DNA from 2 places in the Priestia sp. YIM B13551 genome. Region 2 is predicted to be linked to the other one. Evidence: riboswitches for the same ligand, from Rfam matches in the RefSeq annotation. Region 2 holds a riboswitch; the other holds the start of a gene.
The links. A riboswitch is a leader RNA that binds a small molecule or an ion and turns the genes downstream of it on or off. The one in region 2 is predicted to bind FMN.
Positions count from the first base shown of each region.

Region 1 (6,559 bases), on a different contig from region 2:
GATTTTCCTGTTCCTGTAGGAAGAACCGCTAACACATTATGACCCGTTAAAATATCTTGAATAATCTCTTTTTGTCCTAGTCGAAATTGGCTATAGCCAAATTGTTTCTGTAGAAGTTGTTCTATCTTCACATCAAACACCACTTTTTTTAGTATCAGGTAAAATGTTTTGCTAATACGAGACGAATCTGAAAATAGGTAACGTCGTCTTTTACTTCTTCCTTTATCACCTTTAATTTATTTGTACGCAAACCTTCAAAGGCTGAGACAATTTCTTCCTGCTGCTTAGGCGATACGTATGCATCGATTGAAAAAGATGGAACAAACAGAGCTAATTCTGCAATATGATCTTCAATTGTACTTTCTTTTAAACGCCTTATATAAGCAATTTCTTCAAGCGTCTTGCCTTTTTGAAGCCAGCTATACGTTTTTAACGTCGAGCTTGTCAAAGGCAATTCTAAATATAGATCACGTAAAAAAGAAGAAAGTACATGAAAGCTTTCATTATTTTTACTCACTTTTTCAATGATATGGTGAATAACCCCTAAAAGTTGAATATGAACATAATGCTCATCGAGTTCATATTGATATGCTAACTGATTTTTTGTAAAGCCTACTCTTTGGTATCCAGTCAGTTGCAAAACAAAAAGAGACGCGTCCCGTTCCGTACAACCTTTCAAGCACGTTCGGAGCTCTTCGAATAGCTCGGCCGCTAACTCTTGACGCGTTTGCTTTTGAGACATAATATACGTTTTGACCCATTGAATAACCTCAGGATTTTTGGAAATGGGTAAAAACCCTTTTTGAAAATACTGTAGGTTTGATAAGGTCTGAATGAACAAAGTGATTCTTGCTAAAAATAATTGAGTACTGCTTGCGAATTTCCATCCGTCTAAAGCTGGATGAAAGGGTCGAGCCGTCAGTTCATCTTCAAGGCGTGCTTGTCCCTTATCTGTCATCACATACTTTTGATTTTCAGTTTCTTCAATATACTGCTGTTCTTTTAAATATGCAACGCAGGTTTCAAAAGACCGTTTATCTAAGTAAACAAATGACTGAAAAAGAAACGAAATTCCAAAAATTTTTCCGTCTTGAATCGTTTGAGCTGACTTTTTACCTGTTAATAAATGATAAATACCATAGGCGGTTCGCTCACCTTTTAACTGTTTTATACAAAATAAAATGCTAACTTGAATATAATTCAAAGGTGTCAACTTCCTTTCTCATTCATTGTACCAAAAGTGACCAATAGCATGTGAGATAAAGGCTTTTTAGCTCTCCCCTTTATGTATCAAAACGTTTGGGTAAGTGAAGAAACCTTGATTTGATAAGCATTCTCAGTGACTTTTCTATTGAAAAGTTTTATAAATCATTTTACAATGAATAAGGAGAAATTTCACTCTTGATTCGCGAAGAGATTATATAATGAGAAATTTTCGAACACTTTACAGGAGGTCTTGTTATGCCAAAATATACAATTGTTGATAAAGATACTTGCATCGCATGCGGCGCTTGCGGAGCAGCAGCACCAGACATTTATGATTATGATGATGAAGGTATTGCATTCGTAACATTAGATGATAACCAAGGTGTAGTAGAAATTCCAGAAGATCTAGAAGATGATATGATGGATGCAATGGAAGGCTGCCCTACGGATTCAATTCGCGTAGCGGATGAAAAATTCGAAGGCGATGCTAATAAATTCGAATAAGTATTGAGCAAACCTGTAGTGTACATGCTGCAGGTTTTTTTATATATAAAAATCGCTCTCCCCGGGAGAGCGATTGAATTAAACAGCAATGCGACGCGTGATCCATTGCTTCATTTTTGAAAACAATAAGACAAAGATAACCCCTGTTGCTGCTCCTTTTATTAAGTTAAACGGCAAAATACCTGCAACGATATATTGACGTGCTTGTTCACTAGACATTTCTGGCGATTGTAAGAAGATTGTATACGCTGGTAAGAAGACATAATAATTTAAGACAGCCATGAGTACCGTCATTACCACCGTACCCGTAACCAAACCTATCGTTACGCCTTTAGCCGTTTTAAATCGGTTGAACATGTATGATACAGGAAGAACGAACAGTAAACCAGCCACAAAGTTCGCCACTTGACCAACTGGAACCCCTGTAGCACTTCCTTGAATTAAATAATTCAATAAATTTTTTATTCCTTCTACTATAACAGCAGCCATCGGTCCAAATACAAGTGCTGCTACGAGTGCAGGAATTTCGCTAAAATCAATTGTTAAAAACGGAGGTAATCCAGGAATTGGAAAATTAATCATCATTAAAATATAAGCAATACTACTTAACATTCCTAGTACAACCAGCTTTTGAGTTTTCTTACTTTGTTGCATCTTGCCTCTCTCCTTCTTTGTGATCCACTCTTCAAAGAAGAAAGGTTCAACTTTATATCCCCACGCAAAAACCTCCCAACAAATGATTCGTTGAGAGGAGACATGGCAGGCATATTTAATAAACGTTCATCACATTAGGTTTTGAACGCTGAACCTCCACCTTCTCCCATCCAGACTGTACTGTCGGCTTTGGAGTTTCACCAAATCTGCTCGTATGTATTACATATAAGCTCGCGGGCTCAAAACAATTTGTTTTTTACCGCCGGTCGGGAATTTCACCCTGCCCCGAAGATAGACCAATATTTAATTATGAATTTATTATATGTTATCTCGAATTAAAAGTAAATAAAGAAGTTTTTTAATTCCTATTAAATTGATGACTTTTATAAACTTCATTACTGTTTTTATATGTAAAATAAGTAAATAAGTGCATAACCAACAGCATTATGACATATTTATAGTTCCAATTTACGTTTATAATTGTGTATTTGATAACTAATCGTAAAGTTTGAAAAATATAATTGACAGAATTTTTTTAACATGGTAAATTATCAAATATTTGATGATAGTAAAATCCAAGGGAGATGTTCACGTCATGTATAATGTGTTAGTAGCTGATTCAATTAGCAATGAAGGTCTTGCTCCACTACTTGAAGCTCCTCATGTGAATCTTACGCGAAAAAAAGTTGAAGAAGTTGAGAATGATTTGCATACGTACGATGCGCTTTTAGTACGGAGTGCTACGACGGTTACAGAGGATTTGCTGGCAAAAATGCCGAATTTAAAAATTGTTGCTCGCGCTGGAGTAGGGGTCGATAATATTGATATTGAAGCCTCAACCAAACGAGGGGTTGTCGTTATTAACGCGCCGAACGGAAATACCATTTCAACGGCGGAACATACATTTGCTATGATGGCTAGCTTGTTTCGTCATATCCCCCAAGGAAATGCTTCAGTTAAAGCGCGCGAATGGAACCGCTCAGCATTTGTTGGAACAGAGCTTAACCGCAAACACCTGGGCATTATCGGATTTGGACGAATTGGCTCAGAACTTGCCAAACGCGCAAAAGCCTTCAATATGAGCGTTCACGTTTACGATCCTTTTTTAACCTCTTCCCGAGCTGAAAAGCTAGGAGTAGAACTATTATCCCTGGATGAATTACTAGCAGCAGCGGATGTAATTACCGTGCACACTCCGCTTACGAAAGAAACAAAGGGATTGCTCAATCATGACACATTAGCCAAAACAAAGAAGGGTGTGTTTTTATTAAACTGCGCGCGCGGCGGAATCATTGATGAAAAAGCCTTAGTTCATTATTTAGAAATTGGCCATGTTCAAGGTGCAGCTATTGACGTATTTGAAGTTGAGCCGCCGATTGATAACCCTTTGTTACATTTTGATCAAGTTATTACAACTCCCCATTTAGGAGCTTCTACAAAAGAAGCCCAGCTTAACGTTGCTGAGGACGTGGCACATGACGTTCTGCGTTTTCTAGAAGGTAATCCTGTAAGCTCATCCATTAATTTGCCAACGCTTTCTAAAGAAGTTTTTGAAAAAATTCAGCCGTTTACGAGCCTTACTAAACAAATGGGAGCCATTTTATCTCAATGCATGCGAGAACCTGTTCAGCATATCTCTATCTCCTACGGAGGTACAGTGACGGATTTGGAAACCACTTATATTACACGGAGCTTGTTATCAGGCTTTTTAACTCATCGGATCGACTCACCTGTTAACGAAGTCAATGCTTCTATGATTGCCAAAGAACGAGGAATTACATTTGGTGAAAAAACATCGGAAGATACGCAAGGATATTCCAATATGATTGACGTTACCGTAACAGGGGAACAGCGTACATTTACCATTACGGGCACCTATATAGCAGGCTATGGACCTCGAATTATTAATATTGATTCGTTTGATATTGATTTTTATCCGGAAGGACATCTTCTTTATATCCGTCACAGTGATCAGCCCGGAGTTATTGGAAATGTAGGGAAAGTACTTGGAGATTTACGTATTAACATTGCTACCATGCAAGTGGGCCGTAAGCAAAAAGGCGGAGAAGCCATTATGATGCTTACGTTTGATAAACTTTTAGATGATTCTGTCATTTCCTCGTTAAAACAAACAAGCGAAATTGTGACCATACAGCGTATTGAATTGTGACATTAAAAAAAGAGCCTTAGCGGCTCTTTTTTTATGGACTTATCTTTAACACTTGTCCTGCATTTAACATCGTATTTTCTAAATGATTCCACTTTCTTAGCTGATCAATATCTACTTCATATTTGACTGCGAGCTCAGATAATGTATCTCCTTGATGGATAAGAATACAGTTATCAGAAGTCTGATGTAACTGCTGAAAAACCGTGGCAGCTAAATCGCTTTTTACGTATGCCGATAGTTTTTGCTTGTCCAATTTGGCAAGTGGGTTTACTGCATTGGTTTTATCCGGATTCCAACTTCCTTGATGAACTTCAAAATGCAAATGTGCACCTGAAGATCGCCCTGTATTGCCAACTCGTCCAATGTTTTGACCTGCGGCTACACGATTTCCTTCTGCAACAAAACGTTCCTCTAGATGAGCATAGACCGTTTCGTATCCATTTGTTTGTTTGATAAAAACAACCTGTCCGTATGTATTTGAATAGTAAGAGCGACTCACCACTCCTTTTGCAACAGCATACACCTGTGTACCAACAGGTGCTGCTATATCAATTCCAAAGTGTTTGGCGTGACGAGAACCAAATATATCAGTTAAGACTCCTTCAACCGGCCACTCCCACTGCTTCTCTTCTGCTTTTACCATTTGCCCGCCCAAAAATAAAAGACCTATACACAATCCCATTACTAATACAACCAATATTCTTCTTAACACGTCAATCATGAAGAAAGAACCTCCTATGTAGATCATTGCACACAAAACATACTATATGCCAATTCCTTCTCTTTTAGACTTGTTTATAGAAAAAATAAAGAGATGTGATTTTCCACTGAATCACATCTCTTTGCTATTCTTATTATTTCAGCCGAACAAACTGTTATTTAGCATGTGCTTACTTTGGCAGTTTAATAAAGAAAGTTGTTCCTTCATTTAATTCACTTTCAACCGCAATGATCCCTTGATGTGCCTCCACAATATTTTTGGCGATTGCAAGCCCAAGACCAGTTCCTGACTTCCCTCTTGTTCTGGCTTTATCCGCTTTATAAAATCGTTCAAATACAAATGGAAGATCTTCTTTCGGAATGCCTGCTCCTGTATCTTGAACAGAAAGATGGATTTCGGATTGACTTTTATCAAGATGCAGCTTTACTTCTCCGTAGTCATCCGTATGACGAATGGCATTATCAATTAAGTTTGTCAGCACTTGTTCCATACGGTCTGAATCAATCATCGCTTCAAATTCATCTTCTATTTTTCCATTAAGAGACAGTTTAATATGTTTTTCTTTAGCTAACCCTTGAAACTTACGCAAAACACGTTCTGTAAATTCAACCATTGCTACAGATTCTAAGTGAAGCTGCACATGTCCCGCTTCCATTCGCGCCAAATCTAAAAGTTCATTTACAAGCCGGCCCATACGGAGTGATTCATCATAAATCACCTGTGCAATTTCTTTCTTTTCTTCATCCGTACTTGCAATATCGTCAATAATAGCTTCACTATAACCTTGAAGCATAGAAATAGGTGTACGCAATTCATGAGACACGTTTGCAATAAAATCTTTTCTCGATTTATCAAGTTTACGCTCTTCAGACATATCACGTAGTACAGCTACAGCACCGCGAATTTTCGTTTGATTATAGAGCGGTGACATTAAAATGACCCACGTTTTCCCTTGAATTTTCAATTCTGCACTTCGCTCCGTTTCAGTCTCTACTACCGTTTGAAACAAATGGACGACGTTTGCTGGAAGCTCAGGGACCTGCTGATTGTTGACATCCTGCTCGTAATACCAAGTCTGAAGAAAATGCTCCGCTGGGGGATTGGTAATTAAAATCGATCCGTCTCTACTAAACGTAATAACACCGTCTGCCATACTGCTTAAAATACTTGAAAGCTGCTCTTTTTCCTGATTGAGCGCATTGAGGTTAAACTTTAACTGCCTGCCCATTTGATTAAAAGCAATCGCTAACTCTCCAATTTCATCGTGAGTTAAAATAGGTACTTTTGTATCAAAGTTGCCTTTT
Region 1 is NZ_JBHZOX010000002.1:1,306,021-1,312,579, forward strand. It holds gene ACFX4N_RS16290 (RecQ family ATP-dependent DNA helicase) at 1-131, opposite strand, end outside; gene ACFX4N_RS16295 (YpbB family protein) at 155-1,204, opposite strand; gene ACFX4N_RS16300 (ferredoxin) at 1,462-1,710, shown strand; gene ACFX4N_RS16305 (ECF transporter S component) at 1,789-2,364, opposite strand; FMN riboswitch at 2,519-2,661, opposite strand; gene serA (phosphoglycerate dehydrogenase) at 2,960-4,534, shown strand; gene ACFX4N_RS16315 (peptidoglycan DD-metalloendopeptidase family protein) at 4,566-5,255, opposite strand; gene ACFX4N_RS16320 (ATP-binding protein) at 5,425-6,559, opposite strand, start outside.
Region 1: it holds a riboswitch for FMN, as region 2 does, so the genes downstream of both, ACFX4N_RS16305 (ECF transporter S component) here and ribE (riboflavin synthase) in region 2, are expected to answer to the same signal.

Region 2 (6,559 bases):
TTTACACATAAAAAGGCTCGTCTTTTTTTAATCGTTTCTACATATAGTGAACTATGAAGGGTAGAAGGGTGATGGGCATGAAAAGGTGGAAACTCACGCTGCAGGTTGCTGCTACGTATGTAGGCACCGTTGTAGGAGCCGGTTTTGCAACAGGCAAGGAAATCGTTCAATTTTTTACACAGTACGGGGAACTTGGAATGGTCGGAATTTTGGTCAGCGGCTTGTTTTTTATTTGGCTAGGTTCAAAAATGATGCTGCTTTCGCACGCAATTGGGGCTTCTTCTTATCAGCAGCTTAATACATATTTATTTGGTGATGTGCTTGGAAAAGCGGTAAACGGTGTAATGATTGTCATTTTATTTGGAGTAACTTCAGTCATGCTAGCTAGTACGGGGGCAATAGGAAAAGAGCAGTTTGGACTGTGGCCTCCTGTTGGGATGATTTTTACAATTGTTTTAACTTATATATTTATCGCAAAAGGAATTAACGGTATTTTAATGGTTAATTCTCTTGTTGTGCCGATGATGCTTTCATTTGCTTTTATCATCTTTGTGCCAAATATCAGCTATTTCTCACTGATTCAAACGAAGCCGGATCTAACGCTCGTCACGCAGTGGAAGTGGGCGGTTAGTCCCTTTTTATATATTTCCCTAAATCTAGCTTTGGCTCAGGCCGTTTTGGTTCCATTAGGAAGCTCCGTGAAAGATAGGAGCGTGATTAAAAAAGGGGCCGTAATAGGAGGGTGTGTACTTACGTTTATGCTTGTTTCTACTCATCTTGCCCTTTCCAATTTGCCTTATTCATTTCAACTTGATATTCCGATGAGTGCCGTTGTTAAAAATATCTCAGCGTGGGTGAATGTTTTATTTACGGTAGTTGTGTTAGGCGAGATTTTTACTACATTGATTGGAAATGTATTTGGAATCGCTAAGCAGCTTCAGTCATTTCTTCCCCTGAATGACAAACAAGCTTTTGCGTTTATTATCTTGGCCTGCTTTATTATTGGGCAATTCGGATATGCCCAGCTTCTTGAGTTTTTGTATCCGATATTTGGCTATATTGGACTAGCTTTTGTATGGATGCTATGTATTAAAAAAGAAAAAATAAGCTAAAAGCTGGATTTTAAAGAATAGATGTGAAAAAACGAAGTTAAATGATGTGACAAGTCGATTTTACTTTGCTATAATGTAAAACAAATAAGACTATAGCAGTCGAATATATTATCCTTCGGGGTCGGGTGTAAGTCCCAACCGGCGGTGATAAAGCGTATGCTTTTAAGCCCGTGACCCGTTTTCATACGATGTATGTTAGCGGTGGATCTAGTTAAAATCTAGAGCCGACAGTAAAAGTCTGGATGGGAGAAGGATCAGGAAGCACAGTTGTTTTTTTGTGTTGAATTAATAAGGGACACGTTTGCCTTTTTTAAAGCTACCCTTGTTTTTGTACACAAAATATAACTGTTTATTTCGTATACAATTAGCGGAATTTTGCATAGATAAAACTGATTCAGCTCAGCCGACCCCTTGGACATTTGTTCAAGGGGCTTTTTTATTTTCAGTGGTTGGGGGAAAGATAAATATGAAAAAAAAGCAGCTGCTATTTCAAAACGGTATAAGAAGTTGGAATAGCGCCAAAGCAGGTGAAGAAAATGTTCACAGGTATCATTGAAGAAATTGGAAAAATAAAACGTATTCAAAAGGCCACAGAAGCAATTGTTCTTACGATTGATGCGAAGACCGTGTTAGAAGATGTGAACTTAGGGGACAGTATTTCAGTTAACGGCGTTTGTTTAACCGTAACGACTTACTCTCAAAATGAATTTACGGTCGATGTCATGCCGGAGACGATTAAAGCAAGTACCCTTCAGCTTCTAACCGTTGGATCACGTGTTAACTTAGAGCGGGCGATGGCTGCAAATGGCCGATTTGGAGGGCATTTCGTTAGCGGACACGTTGATGGAATTGGAACCATTGTAAGCAAAACACGTAAAGGAAATGCCTTTTATTATGAAATTCAAGTCGATCCCGAACTTCGTGAATTTATGATGTTAAAAGGGTCTGTTTCCGTAGACGGAACAAGTCTTACTATTTTTGATGTCAGCAACCAATCATTTACTATTTCTCTTATTCCTCATACGGTGCTTCACACAGTCGTTGGAGACAAACAGCGAGGAGACAAGGTGAATATTGAATGCGATATGTTAGCTAAATATATGCATCAGATGATGACAAATAAGTCAACCCCTGGCGCCTCGAATCGTTCAGGTAACATGAAGGATTTATTGCAGCAGCATGGTTTTACAAATTAACAGTGAGGTGAAAGAGATGTTTCATAAAGTAGAAGAAGCCATTGAAGAGTTAAAAAAGGGAAAAGTGGTTATTGTATGCGATGATGAAGATCGAGAAAACGAAGGAGATTTTATTGCATTAGCCGAAAAAACGACGCCTGAGGTTATTAACTTTATGGCTACTCATGGAAGAGGATTAATTTGTACACCTGTTAATGAAGAAATTGCGCATAAATTGAATCTTCACCCGATGGTAGCGAACAATACGGATGTACATGGAACAGCATTTACAGTAAGTATTGATCATATTTCAAGTACAACAGGTATCAGTGCATACGAACGCTCTGCTACGGTTATGGCTCTTGTAAATGAAGCGACGGTAGCAAGTGATTTTCAACGCCCAGGACATATTTTCCCATTGATTGCAAAAGACGGGGGCGTTCTGCAGCGTGCAGGTCATACAGAGGCTGCTGTTGATTTAGCAGTATTAGCAGGAGGAAAGCCTGCGGGTGTTATTTGTGAAATTATGAATGAAGATGGAACAATGGCACGTGTACCGGATTTAACAAAAATTGCAGAGCAATTTGATTTAAAAATGATTACAATAAAAGATTTGATTGCCTACCGCCGCAAACATGACCAGCTTATTAGCCGTGAAGTAGAAGTGAGCTTACCTACGGCATTTGGTGAGTTTAAAGCTGTAGGATATACAAATAAACTTGATAATAAAGAACATGTGGCTCTTATCAAAGGTGATATTGATCATAATAGCCCCGTTCTCGTTCGCGTTCACTCTGAGTGTTTGACTGGAGATGTGTTTGGTTCTGAACGCTGCGACTGCGGTCCTCAGCTTCACGCAGCTCTTACGCAAATTGAAGAAGAAGGACGCGGCATTCTGCTGTATATGCGTCAAGAGGGCAGAGGTATTGGCTTACTAAATAAGCTAAGAGCATATAAGCTGCAGGAAGAAGGATACGATACCGTAGAAGCGAATGAAAAACTCGGGTTTGCTGCAGATTTACGAGAGTATGGAATCGGTGCTCAAATCTTAAAAGACCTTGGAGTCAAACAAATGAAGCTTTTAACGAATAACCCTCGTAAAATTACTGGGCTAAAAGGCTACGACCTTGAAGTGATCGAGCGAGTGCCTCTTCAAATGCCGGCAGTGGATGCCAATAAAAAATACTTAGATACAAAAGCTAAAAAATTAGGTCATTTATTACATTTATAATTTTACACTTTTTTTCGTTATAACAAATGAAGCTAATTCATGAAAAGAAATGTAAATAACTATATATTAATACTAGCAGGAGGAACAAAAGATGAATCATTTATATGAAGGAAATTTAGTAGGCACAGGATTAAAAATCGGAATCGTGGTAGGGCGTTTTAATGAATTTATTACAGGCCGTTTACTTAGTGGAGCAGAAGATGCGCTCAAACGTCACGGCGTAGCTGATGAAGACGTAGACGTGGCTTGGGTGCCGGGCGCTTATGAAATCCCATTAATCGCCAAAAAATTAGCTGAATCTAAAAAATATGATGCAGTGATTACGCTAGGAACCGTTATTCGAGGAGCTACTCCACACTTTGATTTTGTATGTAATGAAGTAGCAAAAGGCGTTGCATCTCAAAGCTTACAAACAGGCGTGCCAATTATCTTTGGTGTATTAACAACTGAAACAATTGAGCAAGCAATTGAACGTGCAGGAACAAAAGCAGGAAATAAAGGATGGGAAGCTGCAGCATCAGCTATCGAAATGGCTAACCTTTCAAAAATGATTGAAGGATAATAGATACCATTCCAGTTTTTATAAGCTGAAGAGTTAAAAGAGGCTGAAACAAAAGTATGTTAGTTGAAAGAAGATCCGAACGATGAATCGTTCGGATTTTTTTCATTGGCATGGTGAACGTAGGTTTCAGGTATGTAGTGGCTTCTAACTAAAGGGTAAGGCAAAGACTTCTGCGGGAAAAGCGGAAGAAGTGTGACCCCGCAGAAGCGGAAGCGACGAGGAGGCTCAGCGGCCGCCCGCGGAAAGCGAAGTCTTGCACGGAAATCAACTGCAGCGTAGAAAGCGATCCAAACTATCTCATGTATCCCGTTTGTTCGCCTTTAGATTGGATTGATGTAGTTATGTCTCAAGCTCTTTTGAATAGAAGCTAGCTATGTATAATTTGGCTAAAACGTCTTACTCTAAGTAATAATTAGGTCGTAAAAGGGAGACGTCTATGCCTCATTATACTGCTTTTTTTGCATTGATTATTATCAGCACAGCCGTTTTGCTTACAGTATTCATACGTAAAAAAGATAAAAAGCTAGTCGTTTTGCTTTTTTTTATCATTGGAATGGCTTATGTACTAGAGTATGTTGTATTTGTGTTGTTTGAAAGTTACGATTACGATCCTGATTTTATGACCAATGAATATTTTGATAATTTGTTTGGTTCCTTAACTTCTCAAGCGTTTGCTTTTCCAATCATGGCTATGGTGGTAGCTGCTTATCAATTAAAATTCCGCTATATTTTATTCATTTCAGCTATATTTATGGGGATTGAAGAATTATTTTTACACTGGGATATTTATACACATCACTGGTGGAAAACAATTTATACAGGCGTTTTAATGACCATAGGCTTTAGCATTTCAAAGATTTGGTATGTATGGCTAACAGAACGGTATATGACATTTGTGCATTACGCTACATTTTTTCTCGGGATGCTCGCCATTACTTCTACTATTATGTTTATGCTGTTAGCATATTTTCATAATAATTGGTTTTATACGGGATGGTTTGCGTCGGCTACTCATGATTCCGTAAATGCCACAATGATTTACGTTTGTATTGTTACGATTCTCCTCGTTTGGAGTGTAGTCAAAGAATTTTTTGTTGGAGCTGGAATGATTATAGCGGGGCTGCGTATAGTAGATATTTTGCTGATTCACTATGGGGTTTTGCTGGTATCTATTACCACTTCACTTGTTCTTTTTACGCTTTTACAAGCGGGTGCATTCATTCTGAGCGTTATGCTTCAAAACTTTATTATGAAAAATTGTTATGGGACGAGCAAAAAAGACGTTGCGTTTCCAGCGAAGAACTACTAAGATAATACGTAACTCAAATAGTTTAGTTCAATAATATTTGAAACAAAGAAAAATGAATTGACGGTTATGCGTATTATTTGTAAGATAGGAAAGCAAATAATAGAAAGCCGAAACAGGGGAGTGAAGGATTCGTGAAAGAGTCCTTTTTTGTAGAAAAGGTACTTAATAATAATGTATTAATTGCTAAACACCTTACCTATGATGAAGTTGTGCTAATTGGGAAAGGAATAGGGTTCAATAAGAAAAAAGGCGATGAAATCGATGCAAAAGCCGTGGAGAAAATGTTTTTGTTAAAGAGTGAAGAAGAGCAAGAACAGTACAAGCAGCTTTTAGCTCAGGTAGATGAAGACGTGATTGAAATGATGAATGATATTGTAACGCACATTCAAAAGCGTGTTAACATTCCTTTGAATGAGCATATACACATTTCATTGACGGATCATATCGCGTTTGCGATAAAACGTTTTCAGCAGGGAATGGGGCTTAAAAATCCATTTTTACTTGAAACAAAAGCTTTATATCCAGAGGAATATACGATCGCATCTGAAGTGGTAGAAATTATTAGTCGCAAAATAGGCGTGCAGCTTCCAGTAGGAGAGATTGGTTTTATTGCGCTTCATATCCACAGTGCGCTGACTGAAAAAAACCTGCTGGAAGTGAATCAAGACTCGCAGCTTATTCAAACGATTATTAATGTGATTGAAGAATCGCTTCATCTGCAGGTAGACAAAGAATCTGTGCACTATATGAGATTGATTCGTCATTTGCATTTTGCTATTGATCGAGTAAAAACAGGAGAAAAAATAGAAGAGCCAAAAAAAATTGCTTTGCTATTGAAAGAAGAATATCCCCTGTGTTACAATGTGTCTTGGAAAGTGATAAAAGTAATGCAGCAAGCGTTACATTTACCTGTATATGAAGCAGAAGCAGTTTACTTAACGATGCATCTGCAGCGACTTATAACAAAAACGGATTTATAAAATCATTTCAATACGTGTTACTGATACGATCAGGCATGAGTGAGAAATGAAGCGATGTATAATTGGATGAGTGTATCCATTTATCGTTTCTTTTTCCTCATGCCTTTTTTTGTTATAAGAAAGCGCAATCATTTAAAGCTTAGGCTTCAGGACACCAGGAGATGTAATGAGTTTTCTAGTTAAAGAAAGC
Region 2 is NZ_JBHZOX010000001.1:1,623,398-1,629,956, reverse strand. It holds gene ACFX4N_RS08290 (YkvI family membrane protein) at 78-1,112, shown strand; FMN riboswitch at 1,220-1,370, shown strand; gene ribE (riboflavin synthase) at 1,649-2,308, shown strand; gene ACFX4N_RS08280 (bifunctional 3,4-dihydroxy-2-butanone-4-phosphate synthase/GTP cyclohydrolase II) at 2,325-3,518, shown strand; gene ribH (6,7-dimethyl-8-ribityllumazine synthase) at 3,610-4,080, shown strand; gene ACFX4N_RS08270 (hypothetical protein) at 4,517-5,389, shown strand; gene glcT (glucose PTS transporter transcription antiterminator GlcT) at 5,521-6,369, shown strand.